DNA from 2 places in the Serinibacter arcticus genome. Region 2 is predicted to be linked to the other one. Evidence: riboswitches for the same ligand, from Rfam matches in the RefSeq annotation. Region 2 holds a riboswitch; the other holds the start of a gene.
The links. A riboswitch is a leader RNA that binds a small molecule or an ion and turns the genes downstream of it on or off. The one in region 2 is predicted to bind S-adenosylmethionine.
Positions count from the first base shown of each region.

Region 1 (7,596 bases), 2.8 Mb from region 2:
TCCCGCTCGTCGAGCGCACGATCACCCTCACCTGCGTGTCCAACGAGGTCGGTGGCGGGCTCGTGGGCACCGCGACGTGGATCGGCACGCCGATCAAGGACCTGCTCGAGGACCTCGGGCCGAGCTCGGACGCCGACTGCGTGCTCTGCACCAGCATCGACGGCTTCACCCTCACCGCCCCGCTCGAGGCGCTCGTCGACGGCCGGGACTCGCTCCTCGCCGTCGCCATGAACGGCGAGATCCTCCCGCAGCGCAACGGCTTCCCGGTGCGCATGGTCGTGCCCGGCCTGTACGGCTACGTCTCGGCGACGAAGTGGATCGTCGACATGAAGGTGAGCAGGTTCTCCGACGAGGTCGCCTACTGGACCCAGCGCGGCTGGGCCGAGCAGGCGCCGATCAAGACCGCCTCGCGCATCGACGTCCCGCGCGGCTTCAACCAGGCCGCCGTCGGCGACGAGGTCGTCATCGCGGGTGTCGCGTGGGCGCAGCAGCGCGGGATCGAGAACGTGGAGATCCAGATCGACGACGGCGAGTGGCAGCCCGTGGAGCTCTCGCCCGCGCTCTCGAACGACACGTGGCGCCAGTGGCGCACGACGTGGGTGGCCGAGCAGGGCGTCCACACCATTCGCTGCCGCGCGTACGACGGCACGGGCGAGCTGCAGACGGAGGAGATCGCACCCCCGATCCCGAACGGCTCCTCCGGCTACGACGCCCGGAGCATCACGGTCTCCTGAGGGGGCCACCAGCACCCAGCACCACCGAGGGCGATCCTGTCGCCGTCGCCGATCCACCCAGGATCGTCACGACGGCGGAGGGTCGCCCTCACTGCTGTCCCCACCGTGCGTGGTGGCGGCGGCCCGACGCCGGCCGTCCCTCGTCAGGACGGCGTCCGCCCCTGTGTCCAGGGGAGGACACCACTCTCTGTACAGGGGAGGACACCACCCGTCTCCCGCCGTCAGCACCCGCATCACCACGGCCCACCACCCGCGCCGATGCACGGTTCCGCCCTCCCGAGAACCCGCTCAGAAAAAATCTCGCGATCCGACCCATCCGTATTCCCCACCACGTCGAACTACTCGTGAGACCGGCCACCAGGCCGCACCCGTCACGAAGGAGCTTGACAATGTTCACCACCCGGAAGACCTTCACCTCGATCGCCGCTGTTGCCGCTCTCGCGCTCACCCTCTCCGCCTGTGGCGGTTCGGGTGACGAGGACATGACCGAGGAGTCCAGCCCCACGATGTCCGAGTCCGAGACGGCGTCGCCGTCGCCCTCGGAGACCGAGACCGAGTCGGCCTCCCCCTCGGAGACCGAGTCCGCGACCGACGACATGGCTGACCCGGCCGCGAACCTCGTCGGCGCCGGCTGCGCCGCCTACGCCGAGGCCGTTCCGGACGGCGCCGGCTCCGTCGGTGGCATGGCGCTCGACCCGGTCGCCACCGCTGCGTCCAACAACCCGCTCCTCACCACGCTGACCGCGGCCGTCTCCGGCGGGCTCAACCCGGGCGTCGACCTGGTCAGCACGCTGAACAGCGACGAGTTCACGGTCTTCGCGCCGGTCGACGAGGCCTTCGCGGCCGTCGACCCCGCCACGATCGAGACGCTCAAGACCGACAGCGAGCTCCTCACCACGATCCTGACCTACCACGTGGTCCCCGGCCAGCTCGACCCGACGGCCGTCGTCGGCGAGCAGACCACCGTCCAGGGTGGGACCGTCGAGGTCACCGGTGAGGGCGACAACCTCATGGTGAACGGCGCCAGCGTCATCTGCGGTGGCGTCCAGACCGCCAACGCCACGGTGTACCTGATCGACTCGGTCCTCATGCCCCCGATGTGATCAGCACCTCCCCCTCTAGGCCATCGCAGGGCCGACAGACTCCCGGTGTCTCACGGTGCCGGGTGGCCGGTTGAGGGACCGGTGGGCCGATGCCCCGCCTCCGATCAGGGAGGCGGGGCATCGCGCTGTCTCGGGAACGGGTCGCGCATCTCGCGATGCGGACGCCCGCTCCGAACGATGGACGCCCCCCGCGCGTCCCCGCTACTCTCCTAGAACCATCCAGAGCGGCCGAGAGATCTGGCTCGACGACGCCGCAGCAACCCCCAACGGAAGCCTCCCGCGGGAAGGGTGCTCACGCCAGGACCGATGGAGAGAGCAATGCGGGCACCACTCCCGCGGAGCACGGCACGGGGGAGGCGGTCATGACGACCTCCGACCTGTACCGTCCGCCGCGACCGACGATCAGCTACGAGCTGTACCCCCCACGCACACCCAAGGGCGAGACCCAGGTGTGGGACACGGTCACCCAGCTCGCCGACCACGTCGCCGACTACTTCTCCGTCACGTACGGGGCCTCGGGCTCGACGGCGTCGACGTCGCAGGCGCTCGTCGAGCGCATCATCAACGAGACGTCCGTCCCGGTCATCGCCCACCTCACGTGCGTGGGTCGGACGGCCGAGCAGCTCCGCGAGGTCGTCGGAGCCTTCCTCGACGCCGGCGTCCGCAACTTCCTCGCGCTGCGCGGCGACCCGCCCGAGGGTGTCGTGGACTGGAAGCCCGCGCCGGGCGAGGTCGGCCGCGCGTGCGACCTGGTGACGCTGATCCGTGAGGTCGAGGCCGAGCGCTTCGGCTCCCGCGGGCTCGACCCGATCTCCCGGCTCGCCGACCACCGCAGCCGCCGCACGGCGGTGAGCATCGCCGTCGCCGCCTACCCGGGCCTCGAGCGTGCCGGTGCCGCGCCCGACGGCGGTCACCCCGCCGGCGGCGTGACCGACGGCGCGGTCGCCGGGGCCAGCCGGTTCCGCGTCCGCGAGGACGAGCTCGTCGCGCTGCGCGCCAAGCAGGACGCCGGCGCCGACTTCGCGATCACCCAGCTCTTCTTCGACGCCGCGGCCTACCGCGAGCTGCTGGGCGCGTCCCGGGCGGCCGGGATCAGGCTGCCGCTGGTGCCCGGGATCCTGCCGCTGACGGACCCCGCCCGCATCCGTCGCCTGTGCGACCTCAACGGCATCGCCCACCCGGCCGAGATCCTCGGCACGCTCGACGCCACGACCGACCCGGAGGAGCGCCGTCGGATCGGCCTCGAGGCGACGACGTCGCTCGTCCGCGACGTCCTCGCGGCCGGCGCCCCCGGGCTGCACCTGTACACGTTCAACAAGGCCGACGGCGTCACCGCCCTCCTGGAGGACGTGCTCGCCGAGCGAATGCCGGCCTGATCCCGACGGCGGAGCACGCCTCCGCCGCCCCGCCCGACCCCCGTCGGGCCCCACGCCGATCCGACACGGATCCGTACGAAGCGTCGCAAGCCGGAGCCCCGCGCGACGTGACCATCCGCAGCACCCGACACACCGACGTCGCAAGCCGGAGCCCCGCGCGACGTCGCCCCTCCGCACACCGTGATGTCGCCCGCGACGTCAACAACGCCCCAAGGAGACGCCATGAGCGCCACCACCCAGCACCACGAGCTCCCCACCGCCACGATCCTCGGCTACCCCCGCATCGGGCCCCGCCGCGAGCTGAAGAAGGCGGTCGAGTCCCACTGGGCCGGCCGGACGACCGAGGCCGAGCTCGAGCAGGCGGCGGCCGAGCTGCGCCGCCGCACCCTCACGCACCTGCGCGACCTCGGTCTCGCCGTTGAGGACTCCTCGATCCCGCTCGACTTCTCCTACTACGACCAGGTGCACGACGTCGCCGTCGCGCTCGGGGTCGTCCCGGAGCGGTTCGCGGACCTGCGCGCCGCGGACGGCACGATCGACCTCGCCGGCTACTTCACGCTCGCCCGTGGCGAGGGTGATCGCGTCCCGCTCGAGATGACGAAGTGGCTCGACTCCAACTACCACTACCTCGTGCCCGAGATCGGCCCGGCGACGGCGATCTCCTACGCCGGTTCGCGTCGCGTCCAGGAGGTGCGCGAGGCCGCCGATCTCGGCATCACCGGGCGCCCGGTGCTCATCGGGCCCGTGACCCTGCTGCTCCTGGCCAAGGCCGCCGACGGCTCGCCCGAGGACTTCTCGCCCCTGGATCGGCTCGACGACGTCGTGGCCGCCTACGCCGCGCTGCTCGCCGACCTGCGCTCCGCCGGCGCCTCGTGGGTGCAGCTCGACGAGCCCGCGCTGACCAGCGACACCTGGGCGACGCCGACGGCGGAGGTGGCCTCCGCCGTCGCCCGCGCCTACGGGGTGCTCGCGTCCGCGCCGGTGGGCGCCGCCTCGGACGACGGCGACGCCGCCCGCCCGGCGATCCTCGTCACCGCCGGTTACGGGAGCCTCGGCGACGCCGTCGACCCGCTGCTCGCCGCCGGCGTCGAGGCGATCGCGCTGGATCTGGTCAAGGGCGCCGTGCCCGCGACCCGGGCGCCCGACGGCGGGGCCCGCGACTTCTCCCACGTCGCCCTGGTCGGTGGCGTCGTCGACGGCCACAACGTCTGGCGCACCGACCTCGACCGCGCCGCCGGTCGGCTCGAGGAGCTGGGGGCGCTCGGCGCCGCGGCGACCGGCGTCACGACGTCGACCTCGCTCTTCCACGTGCCGCACACCGTGGCCGACGAGGCGGGCAACCCGGAGCTGCCGGCCGCCGTCGCCGGCTGGCTCGCGTTCGCCGACGAGAAGGTGGGCGAGGTGCTGGCGCTGGCTGCCGGACCGGACGGTGCTGCCGAGGTGTTCGCCGCCTCGCGCGCCGTCGTGGCCGACCGGGCCGCCGCGCCCGGGGTGCGCCGCGGCCAGGTGCGCGAGCGGGCCGCGGGACTTCCGGCGTCGGCGTTCACCCGCGAGGCGTACGCCGAGCGGCAGGCCGCGCAGGACGCCGTCCTGGACCTCCCGGCGCTGCCGACCACGACGATCGGCTCGTTCCCGCAGACGGGCGAGCTGCGCCGGGCGCGCGCCGAGCTGCGGGCCGGGACGCTGGACGAGGCCGCCTACGCCGAGGCGATGCGGGCCGAGGTGGCGCGCGTCATCGCGCTGCAGGAGGAGCTGGGCCTGGACGTGCTGGTGCACGGCGAGCCCGAGCGCAACGACATGGTGCAGTACTTCGCGGAGAACCTCGACGGGTTCGCCGTCACGCAGCACGGCTGGGTGCAGAGCTACGGCTCGCGCTGCACGCGCCCGTCGATCCTGTGGGGCGACGTTTCCCGCCCGGCGCCGATCACGGTGCCGTGGGCCACGTATGCGTCCTCGCTGACCTCGGCGCCCGTGAAGGGCATGCTGACCGGTCCGGTGACGATCCTGGCGTGGTCCTTCGTCCGCGACGACCAGGGCCTGGGCGAGACGGCCAACCAGGTCGCGCTCGCGCTGCGGGACGAGATCGCCGACCTCGAGGCGGCCGGGATCGGGATCATCCAGGTCGACGAGCCGGCGCTGCGCGAGCTGCTCCCGCTGCGTCGGGCCGACCACGAGGCCTACCTCGACTGGTCGGTGGCCTCGTTCCGTCTCGCGACCTCGGGCGTGGGCGTGACCACGCAGATCCACACGCACCTGTGCTACTCGGAGTTCGAGGAGGTGTTCGGGGCGATCGACGGTCTCGACGCCGACGTCACCTCGATCGAGGCCGCCCGCTCGCGCATGGAGATCCTGCCGGCCGTGGCCGAGGCGGGGTTCGAGCGGGGCATCGGCCCGGGCGTCTACGACATCCACTCGCCGCGCGTTCCGTCGCAGGAGGAGGTCGTCGAGCTGCTGCGCGGGGCGCTCACCTCGGTCGGGCCGCGCACGCTCTGGGTGAATCCGGACTGCGGCCTCAAGACGCGGGGCTACGACGAGACGACGCGGTCGCTGACGAACCTCGTGGCGGCGGCGCGCGAGGTGCGTGGGTCGCTCGTGGGCTGACGCGCTCCGAACCGACCTGAGGAGCGGGCCGACACCCACCGGGGAGGTGGGGGTCGGCCCGTTCGTCGTGGGGTGGATCGGGGGTGCGCGTCGGGGCTCGTGCGAGTGGGTTGTGGGGGCGGGGGAATTCATCGCGGGGAATTGCTGTCCTGAGCAAGACCTGACGCGTTATCAACCGAATGTTCTGGGCCGGCGCCGAGGCCGATCTGTCCCGTTCTGCGGGGGCTGACGGGCCCGGGTGTGGGAGCGCTTCCAAGCTGGCGGGTCGACATCGTTCGGAAGTGATCGTTAACACGGGTGTAAACAGTGACAAACGATGCGTTCAGCACCGCAAGGAAGGTGAAAATGAGACGCAAACGTTACCCTCATCGAATCGTTTCGGCGCTTGCGGGAGGGGGGAGCGGGGGGTTGTATCAGCACGTCGCCGCGACGGTTTGGCGAACGCTGGTGCCCACGTCGGCATCGGATGCACCACGGAGCTGTGGAGGAAAACAGCAGATGACTTCTTCAATTCGCATTCGCAAGCGTGGAAGCGCCGCCATCGTGGCGACCGCCGCGCTCGCGCTCGTGCTTTCTGCATGTTCCGGCGGGGACTCCGGCGGCGGCGACAGCGGTGACGGTGGCGACGGCGGGGATGCCGCGGCCACCGAGATCGACTGCGCCCCGTACGAGGAGTTCGGCGACCTCGAGGGCACGACGGTCTCCGTCTACACCTCGATCGTCGAGCCCGAGTCGGACACCCAGATCGAGTCCTACAAGCCGTTCACGGAGTGCACCGGCGTCGAGATCGCGTACGAGGGTTCGCGCGAGTTCGAGGCCCAGCTCCTCCTGCGCATCCAGTCCAACACGCTGCCGGACATCGCGTTCCTGCCGCAGCCGGGTCTGCTCCGCACGATCGTCGCCGAGTACCCGGACGCGATCAAGCCCGCCCCCGAGGCCACGACCGCGATGGTCGAGGAGTACTTCAACGGCGCGTGGAAGGAGTACGGGTCGGTCGACGGCACGTTCTACGCCGCGCCGCTCGGCTCCAACGTGAAGTCGTTCGTCTGGTACTCCCCGTCGATGTTCGAGGAGGCCGGTTACGAGGTCCCCGAGACGTGGGACGACATGATGGCGCTCTCCGAGGAGATCGCGGGCGCCGGTGGCGCCCTCCCGTGGTGCGCGGGCGTCGAGTCCGGTGACGCCACCGGCTGGGCCGGCACCGACTTCATCGAGGACGTCGTCCTCCGCTCGGCCGGCATCGACGTGTACGACCAGTGGGTCACGCACGAGATCCCGTTCAACGACCCGGCGATCGTCGAGGCGTTCGACACGGCCGGCGAGATCCTCAAGAACCCGGACTACGTCAACGCCGGTCTCGGTGGGGTCGACTCCATCGCCACCACCCCGTGGGGCACCGCCGGTCTCGGTGTGCTCGACGGCACCTGCTGGATGCACCGCGCGGCGAACTTCTACGCCACGCAGCTCCCCGAGGGCACGAACGTCGCCCCCGACGGTGACATCTGGGCGTTCTACCTCCCGGGCGACGGCGAGACCTCGCCGGTGCTCGTCGGTGGCGAGTTCACCGCCGCGTTCGCCGACCGTCCCGAGGTCCAGGCCTTCCAGACCTACCTCGCGTCGGCCGACTGGGCCAACGCCAAGGCGATCGCGACCCCCGACGGCGGCTGGATCAGCGCCAACCAGGGCCTCGAGCGCGACAACCTGACGCAGGAGTTCGACCTGCTCTCCTACGACGCGCTCAACGCCGACCCCGAGGCCCAGCGCTTCGACGGTTCCGACCTC
Region 1 covers NZ_PYHR01000002.1:2,896,836-2,904,431, forward strand. The annotation lists gene C8046_RS12980 (molybdopterin-dependent oxidoreductase) at 1-734, shown strand, start outside; gene C8046_RS12985 (fasciclin domain-containing protein) at 1,124-1,837, shown strand; SAM riboswitch class I at 2,050-2,150, shown strand; gene C8046_RS12990 (methylenetetrahydrofolate reductase) at 2,200-3,213, shown strand; gene metE (5-methyltetrahydropteroyltriglutamate--homocysteine S-methyltransferase) at 3,436-5,814, shown strand; gene C8046_RS13000 (ABC transporter substrate-binding protein) at 6,313-7,596, shown strand, end outside.
Region 1: linked by a shared signal. The riboswitch ahead of C8046_RS12990 (methylenetetrahydrofolate reductase) and the one ahead of C8046_RS00490 (LLM class flavin-dependent oxidoreductase) in region 2 are both predicted to bind S-adenosylmethionine.

Region 2 (7,596 bases):
ATGAACGCCTCGTTCCTGCGGGCCTCGCTGTTCACCTCGGTCGTCGCGTTCGGCGTCGCCGCCCTCGTGATGGGGCTGGGCGTGATGTTCGCCCTCGTCGGGCTCGGCCTGCGGAAGGTGGCCGTCACCAGCTCGCCCGAGGCGTCGGCGGCCCCCGCCGGCCCGGCGGGCCCTCCCACCCGGGACTGACCGTCCTCGTGGACCCGGGACCTTCGGCCCTGGATCCACCCCGGCGCAGGGCGAAGAATTGACCCAGCGGCCCCGGCCGCGACAAGCCCCGCCGCAGGACCGGCAACGGACCGCGGCGGACGGTGAGGCCGGCTGGCGCCGGAGCAGGCCTCCCCGAACGGCCCCGTCCCTCGGACGGGGCCGTTCGTCACTCCCGGGGAGTGCGGCGGAGGGCGCGTCGGGCAGCGCAACCGCCCTCAGGGACGCACGTGCCCGTCGCCCTGGACGATCCACGTCGTGGTCGTGAGCTCCGCGAGCCCCATGGGGCCGCGGGCGTGCAGCTTCTGGGTGGAGATGCCGAGCTCGGCGCCGAGGCCGAGCTGCCCGCCGTCGGTGAACCGGCTGGACGCGTTGACCATGATCGCGGCCGAGTCGAGCTCGGTGCTGAACCGGTGCGCCGCGGCCAGCGACGGCGTGCAGATGACCTCGGTGTGGCCCGAGGTGTAGGTCCGGATGTGCTCCAGCGCCTCGTCGAGGTCGGCGACGACCTTCACCGCCAGGTCGAGGCTGAGGTACTCCGTCTCCCAGTCCTGCGTGGTCGCCGGCACCACGTCGGCGCCCGCGGGCGCGTGGGCCGACGCCGCCTCGTCGGCGTGCAGCCGGACGCCGGCGTCGGTGAGCGCGGCCAGCGCCGCGGGAAGGAAGGCCTCGGCGGCGTCGGCGTGCACCAGCAGGGTCTCGAGGGCGTTGCAGACGCCGACCCGCTGGGTCTTGCCGTTGAGGAGGATCGCCACGGCCTGGGCGACGTCGGCCCCGGCGTCGACGTACAGGTGGCAGTTGCCCACCCCGGTCTCGATGACCGGGACGGTGGACTCGCGCACCACGGTGGCGATGAGGTCGGCCCCGCCACGCGGGACGACGACGTCCACGAGCCCGCGGGCGCGCATCAGCGCCACTCCCCCGGGCCGCCCGAACTCGTCGATGCTCCCGACGGCCTCGCGCGGCAGCCCCTGCTGCTCCAGGGCGTCCTGCAGCACGGCCACGATCGCGGTGTTGGACGCGGCGGCGGCCGAGCCACCACGCAGCACGACGGCGTTGCCGGACTTCAGCCCGAGCCCCACGACGTCGACCGTCACGTTGGGGCGAGCCTCGTAGATGACGCCGACGACGCCGAGCGGCACCCGCGTCTGCCGCACCCGCAGGCCGTTGGGCAGGGTCGAGCCGCGCACCACCTCGCCGACCGGGTCCGGCAGGCCGGCGACCTCGCGGAGCGCCTCCGCGATGCCCCCCAGGCGCTCGGGCGTCAGCGTGAGGCGGTCGAGCAGCCCCTCGCTCATGCCGCGGGCGCGCTCCCGATCGACGTCGACGGAGTTGGCCGCCACGACCTCGTCCGCGCGCGCGACGAGCGCGTCGGCCATGGCGTGCAGGGCGGCGTCCTTCGTGGCGCGCGTCGAGCGGGCCAGCACGCGGGAGGCGACCTTGGCGCGACGCGCGGCCGCGTGCACCCCGGCGGTGACGTCCTGCTCGCTCGTGGTCGGAGGCGGCCCCGCGGGGCCGCCTCCGACGACGGGGATGGTGGGGGTCTCGAGAGCCATGCCCACCAGGGTAGGCCTCAGCGCACGACGGCGGAGGCGGCGACGCCCGCGAGCAGACCGCGCTCGGCGAGGGCCGGGGCGAGCTCGTGGGCGAGCGCCTGGACGTCCGCCGGCAGCGACCCGGGGAGGACGACGAAGCCGTCGACGGCGCCCTGGGTGTACCAGTCCTCGAAGACGTCCGCGACGCCGCGCGCCGTGCCGGCCACGGTGAGCTCGTCGTGGTCGGTGTGCGTCCCGAGGTCGCGCAGCAGGTCGGCACGGAACAGTGCGCTGGCCGCGTCCTGGCCGATGACCGTGACCGCGTCGACGAGCACGCGCACGTCGTCGGGGTTGCGGCCCGCCTGCTCGGCGGCGGTGCGGATGGCCGTCCGGCGGCGCTTCGCCTCGGCGAGGTCGGAGACCTGCAGGCGGACGACGTCGGAGAACCGGCCGGCGACGACGGCGGTCGTCGCCTCCTGCGGCGCCGTCACCACGAGCGGGCTGTGACCGCCGGTCTGCGCGTCCGGCGTCGCCTCCCAGACGCGGCGGACCTCGGCGTGCACGCCGCCCGCGGTGGCGCTGATGGGCAGCTGCCAGCCGGCGCGACCGCCCGAGCGGGCGTGGATGCCGGCGACGGCGCGGGCCAGGCGGACCGGGTCGAGGAAACCGGCCGGCAGGGCCGGCACGACCGTCGGGCCACCGGTGAGCGCGCCGCTGGCGGCCAGGCGGGAGGCGATGACGGCCGGGTCGAGCCAGGCGTCGGCGCGGGCGGTCGTGTCGAGCCGGAAGGACTCGCCGAAGGTGATGAGGTCGACGCCGGCGGCGGCCGCCAGCGCGACGTGCTCGGCGACGTCGGACAGCGAGACGCGCTCGTTGCCACCGGCGCCCGGGCGGCGGAAGGACGAGGCCTTCGCGCCGAGCGTCGTGAGGTCGAGACCGAGCGTCAGACCGGTGCGGGCGGGGGACGAGGAGGGGTGCTGCTGAGACATGTGAGGGGTCCTTTCCCTGCAGGGCAGGGTTCATGCGTGTATGGGGACCGTCCGGGCTCGCGACCCGCTCCGCGACCGGCAGCACGGGGCTGGGGCAGGGCGGTGGGTCGGGCGTGCGGGCGGGATCGCTCCGCTGCGGGGCAGCAGGAGCCGGGGCACGACGGCAGGAGACTGGTGGTTCTCACCAGCGGCTGAGCTCAGCGGGCGGGGAGCCCGCGGGGAGTTCGTCCGGCCGCCGTCAGCGCATACACGTGCACGCCGACGGCGTGCAACACATGAGGGACGTGGTGGAGCGTCGCAGGGACTTCATCTGCCGTTCCGTGACCATCGTGTTCTGTTCCTCGTATCTCCGCGTGGTGCGGACGAGCGCTTGCCCTGGCAGGTAGCCAGGGCCTGGTCGTCACCCGGGGCACCCCACCGCAGGAGGAGGGTTGCCGACCAGCAAGCCGGGGCTTACGCGCTGGTACTCAAGACCGTGGACACGACGCTACGACCACATTGGTTGATGTGTCAACTCAATCGTCGACGCGGTGCTGACGCGATGTGAGCGGTCACCCGCATCCGTTCGACGCGGTCCGCATGATGGACGGACGGGACGCACCCCGACGCTCGGCCGGTGACGGACGTAGGTTCGGAGCGTGACCGCACCGCACCCCACCTCCCTCGACGCCGCCGCCGTCCCGTCCCCGCGGGCGTTCAAGGACCTGTTCCGCCACCACCCGGCGGGCGTCGCGATCGTCACGCTGGTCGGTCCCGACGGCGCCCCGGTCGGCTTCACGGCGACCTCCGTGATCTCGGTCTCGGCCTCGCCGGCGGTGCTCGCCTTCTCGATCACCGGGGTGTCCTCCTCCTGGCCGGCCCTGCGCGAGGCGCACTCCGCCGTCGTGAGCTTCCTCGCCCACGACCAGGCCGACCTCTCGGTCCGGTTCGCCACCCCGGGGATCGACCGGTTCACCGACACGCCGCTGGAGTGGCTGCCGACCGGTGAGCCGCGGCTGGCGCAGGTGACGTCGTGGGCCCGCGTGGAGATCGCCGAGCGGATCCCCGCCGGCTCCAGCTTCCTGGTGACGGCGGACGTGACGCACGTGCACGAGGAGACGCCGCACGCCCAGGTCGAGCAGCCGCGCCTGGTCTACGTCGACCGCACCTACCACCGCACGGGCGGTCACTCGCAGGTCGGCTGACCCGCGCGCGGGCCGAGGCCTCAGCGCCGGGCCACCACGACCAGGTCGTCGCGGTGCACGACGGCGCGGTCCCGGCCGTCGCCGAACTCCTCGCGCTGCTGGGAGGACGTGAGACCGAACCGCTCGGGCAGCTCCTCGCTCGAGTAGGCCACGAGACCGCGGGCCACGACCACGCCGTCGGTGCTCGCCAGCTCCACGGGGTCCCCGGCCTCGAAGGCACCCTCGACCCCGACCACCCCGGCCGCGAGCAGCGACCGCTTGCCGTGCGTGATGGCGCGGACGGCACCGTCGTCCAGCACCAGTCGCCCCCGCGTGTGGGCGGCGTGGGCCAGCCACAGCCGGCGGGTGCGCGGGCGCGCGTGCGTCGCCTCGAACCACGTGCCGACGTCCTGCCCGGACAGGGCCCGGCCGACGTCGTGGGCGGCCGCGACGAGCGTCGGGATCCCCGCGCCGGTGGCGGTGAGCGCGGCGTCGACCTTCGTCGTCATGCCGCCGGTGCCCACGCCGCTCCCGCGACCGGTCACCACGACGCCCTCGAGGTCGGCGGGCGAGGTCACGCGGGCGATCCGGCGCGACGTCGGGAGCTTCGGGTGGCCGTCGTAGAGGCCGTCGACGTCGGTCAGCAGCACGAGCGCGTCGGCCTGCACCACGTGCGCCACGAGCGCCGCGAGCCGGTCGTTGTCGCCGAACCGGATCTCGTCCGTCGCGACGGCGTCGTTCTCGTTGACGACGGGGACGGTGCCGAGCGCGAGGAGGCGCTCGAGCGCGCGCTGCGCGTTCTTGTACTGGCCGCGTCGGATGACGTCCTCGGCCGTCAGGAGCACCTGCGCGACCGTCAGCCCGTGGGCCGCGAAGGCCCGCGTGTAGTGGGCGACGAGCAGCCCCTGGCCCACGCTGGCGGCCGCCTGCTGCGTCGCGAGGTCACGCGGGCGGGACGCCAGCCCGAGCGGGGTGATGCCGGCGGCGATCGCACCGGAGGAGACCAGCACCACCTGGGTGCCGTCCGCGCGCCGGGCGGCGAGCGCGTCGGCCACCGCGGTCACGGCCGCCGGGTTCAGCGCTCCCCCGCCGTCGGTCAGCGACGACGACCCGATCTTCACCACGATCCGGCGCGCGACCTGCAGCGCACCGCGTCCCAGCGGCAGACTCACCGTGCTCACTCCCCCGAGCTGGTCCAGAGACCCTCGTCGCGGTCGCGGCGCAGCTGCTCGCGCGCGGCGGTCTTGCCATCCATGCGCGCCTTGTACTGCTCGAGACGCTCGGGCGTGGTGCGACGGCGGTCGCCCTCCAGCCGCGGGTCGAACCCGCGCGGTGCCAGGAGCTCGGCGCCGGTCATGGCGGTGGGCTCCCAGTCGAAGATCACGCCGCCGTCGATCTTGCCGATGACGACCGTGCTCCCCGGCACGGCGCCGGCCTTGGCCAGCGCCTGCTCGATGCCGATGCGGTTGAGCCGGTCGGCGAGGTAGCCGACGGCCTCGTCGTTGGTGAACGACGTCTGGCGCACCCAGCGCTCGGGCTTGTCGCCGCGGATCTGGAAGACCTCGCCGTCGGGCGTGTTGACCTTCTCGACGGTGAAGCCGGCGTCGCCGTGGGCCCGGGGCCGCAGCACGACGGGGGCCGGGGCGGGCTCGGGCTCGGCGGCCCGCGCCTCGCGCACGATGGCGCCGAGCGCGAACGTGAGCTCGCGCAGACCCTCGTGCGAGGCGCTGGAGACCTCGAACACGCGGAACCCGCGCGCCTCGAGGTCGGGCCGCACGAAGTCAGCGAGCTCGCGTGCCTCGGGCACGTCGACCTTGTGCAGGACGACGAGCTGCGGGCGGTCGAGGATCGGCACCCGGCCGCCGGCGATCTCGAGGTCGGGGGCGTAGGCGGCGAGCTCGCCGAGGATGACGTCGAGGTCGGTGACGGGGTCGCGGCGCTGCTCGAGGGTGGCGCAGTCGAGCACGTGCACGAGCACGGCGCAGCGCTCGATGTGGCGCAGGAACTCCAGGCCGAGGCCCTTGCCCTCGCTCGCGCCGGGGATCAGACCGGGCACGTCGGCGACGGTGTAGCGCTCCTCGCCGGCCTGCACGACGCCGAGGTTCGGCACCAGGGTCGTGAACGGGTAGTCGGCGATCTTCGGCCGGGCCGCGCTCATCGCGGCGATGAGCGAGGACTTGCCGGCGCTCGGGAAGCCGACGAGGGCGACGTCGGCCACGGACTTCAGCTCGAGGACGATCTCGGCCTCGTCGCCGGGCTCTCCGAGCAGCGCGAAGCCGGGGGCCTTGCGCTTGGGCGAGGCGAGGGCGGCGTTGCCCAGCCCGCCCTGGCCGCCGCGGGCGATGGTGTAGGTCGCGCCGGCGCCGACGAGGTCGACGAGCACGGAGCCGTCGGGGTCGCGCACGACCGTTCCGTCGGGCACGCCGAGCACGATGTCGGTGCCGTTCTTGCCGTGGCGCATGTCGCCCTTGCCCTGGCCGCCGGACTCGGCGTGCCGGTGCGGGCGGTGGTGGTAGTCCAGCAGCGTCGTGATCTGCGGGTCGACGGCGAGGATCACGTCGCCGCCGTTGCCACCGTTGGCCCCGTCGGGACCACCCAGCGGCTTGAACTTCTCGCGACGGACGGAGGCGCAACCGTTCCCGCCGTCACCGCCGCTGACGTGCAGCACTACCCGATCGACGAACGAGACCACGACTACTCCTCAAGACATGCAAATGAAACGCCGCGAGGGGGCGTACCGCCTGTGCGGTACGCCCCCTCGCGGGAAGACAGGTTCGCCGGACTGGCTCAGGCGACGATGTCGATGACGCGACGACCGCGGCGCTGACCGAACTGGACAGCACCGGGCTGGAGAGCGAACAGCGTGTCGTCGCCACCGCGACCCACGCCCTCACCCGGGTGGAAGTGCGTGCCGCGCTGGCGGACGATGATCTCGCCGGCCTTGACGACCTGGCCACCGAACCGCTTGACACCCAGACGCTGAGCGTTGGAGTCGCGACCGTTGCGGGAGGAGCTTGCGCCCTTCTTGTGTGCCATGACGCACACTCCTTTCAGATAGGGAGCCTGAAGGCTCAGGCGATCGAGGTGACCTTGAAGCGGGTCAGGGGCTGACGGTGTCCCTGGCGCTTGCGGTAGCCGGTCTTGTTCTTGTACTTCATGATGACGATCTTCGGGCCCTTCTCGTCCCGAACGATCTCGGCGGAGACCTTGACCTTGGCCAGCTCCTTGGCCGCCGAGGTCACCTTCTCGCCGTCGACAAGGAGGATCGGGGTCAGCTCGATGGTGTCGCCGACACCTCCCTGAACCCGGTTGCCGACGACGATGTCACCGACGGCCACCTTCTCCTGACGGCCGCTCATCTTGACGATCGCGTAAACCACGTTGCATCTCTCCTCATCGGACTGCTGCACGTCAACCAGCGGGCGGACGGACCACCCGAGGGGAAAGCAGCAGCTTGGGCCTTCAGGCGCGCGCAGTCCCGCACACGCCGACAGTCAAGATTACGCACGCCGACGCCACGGGTCAAATGCACCACGCACCGTGCCTGCCGGACCCGCCGCACGACCGGCCCGCTCGGTCGTCGCCCCCTTGGGTACTGTGCCAGGGATGACTGCCACCGCCCCCACCTCGACCGCGCGCCGGTTCGCCGCCAGGGTCACCCGGCCGGCGACGGCACCGCTGCCCCCCGTCGAGCCCCGCGGC
Region 2 covers NZ_PYHR01000002.1:86,902-94,497, reverse strand. The annotation lists gene C8046_RS00500 (aromatic ring-opening dioxygenase LigA) at 1-189, shown strand, start outside; gene C8046_RS00495 (glutamate-5-semialdehyde dehydrogenase) at 426-1,763, opposite strand; gene C8046_RS00490 (LLM class flavin-dependent oxidoreductase) at 1,781-2,731, opposite strand; SAM riboswitch class IV at 3,093-3,206, opposite strand; gene C8046_RS00485 (flavin reductase family protein) at 3,370-3,915, shown strand; gene proB (glutamate 5-kinase) at 3,936-5,066, opposite strand; gene obgE (GTPase ObgE) at 5,072-6,586, opposite strand; gene rpmA (50S ribosomal protein L27) at 6,682-6,930, opposite strand; gene rplU (50S ribosomal protein L21) at 6,966-7,274, opposite strand; gene C8046_RS00460 (hypothetical protein) at 7,501-7,596, shown strand, end outside.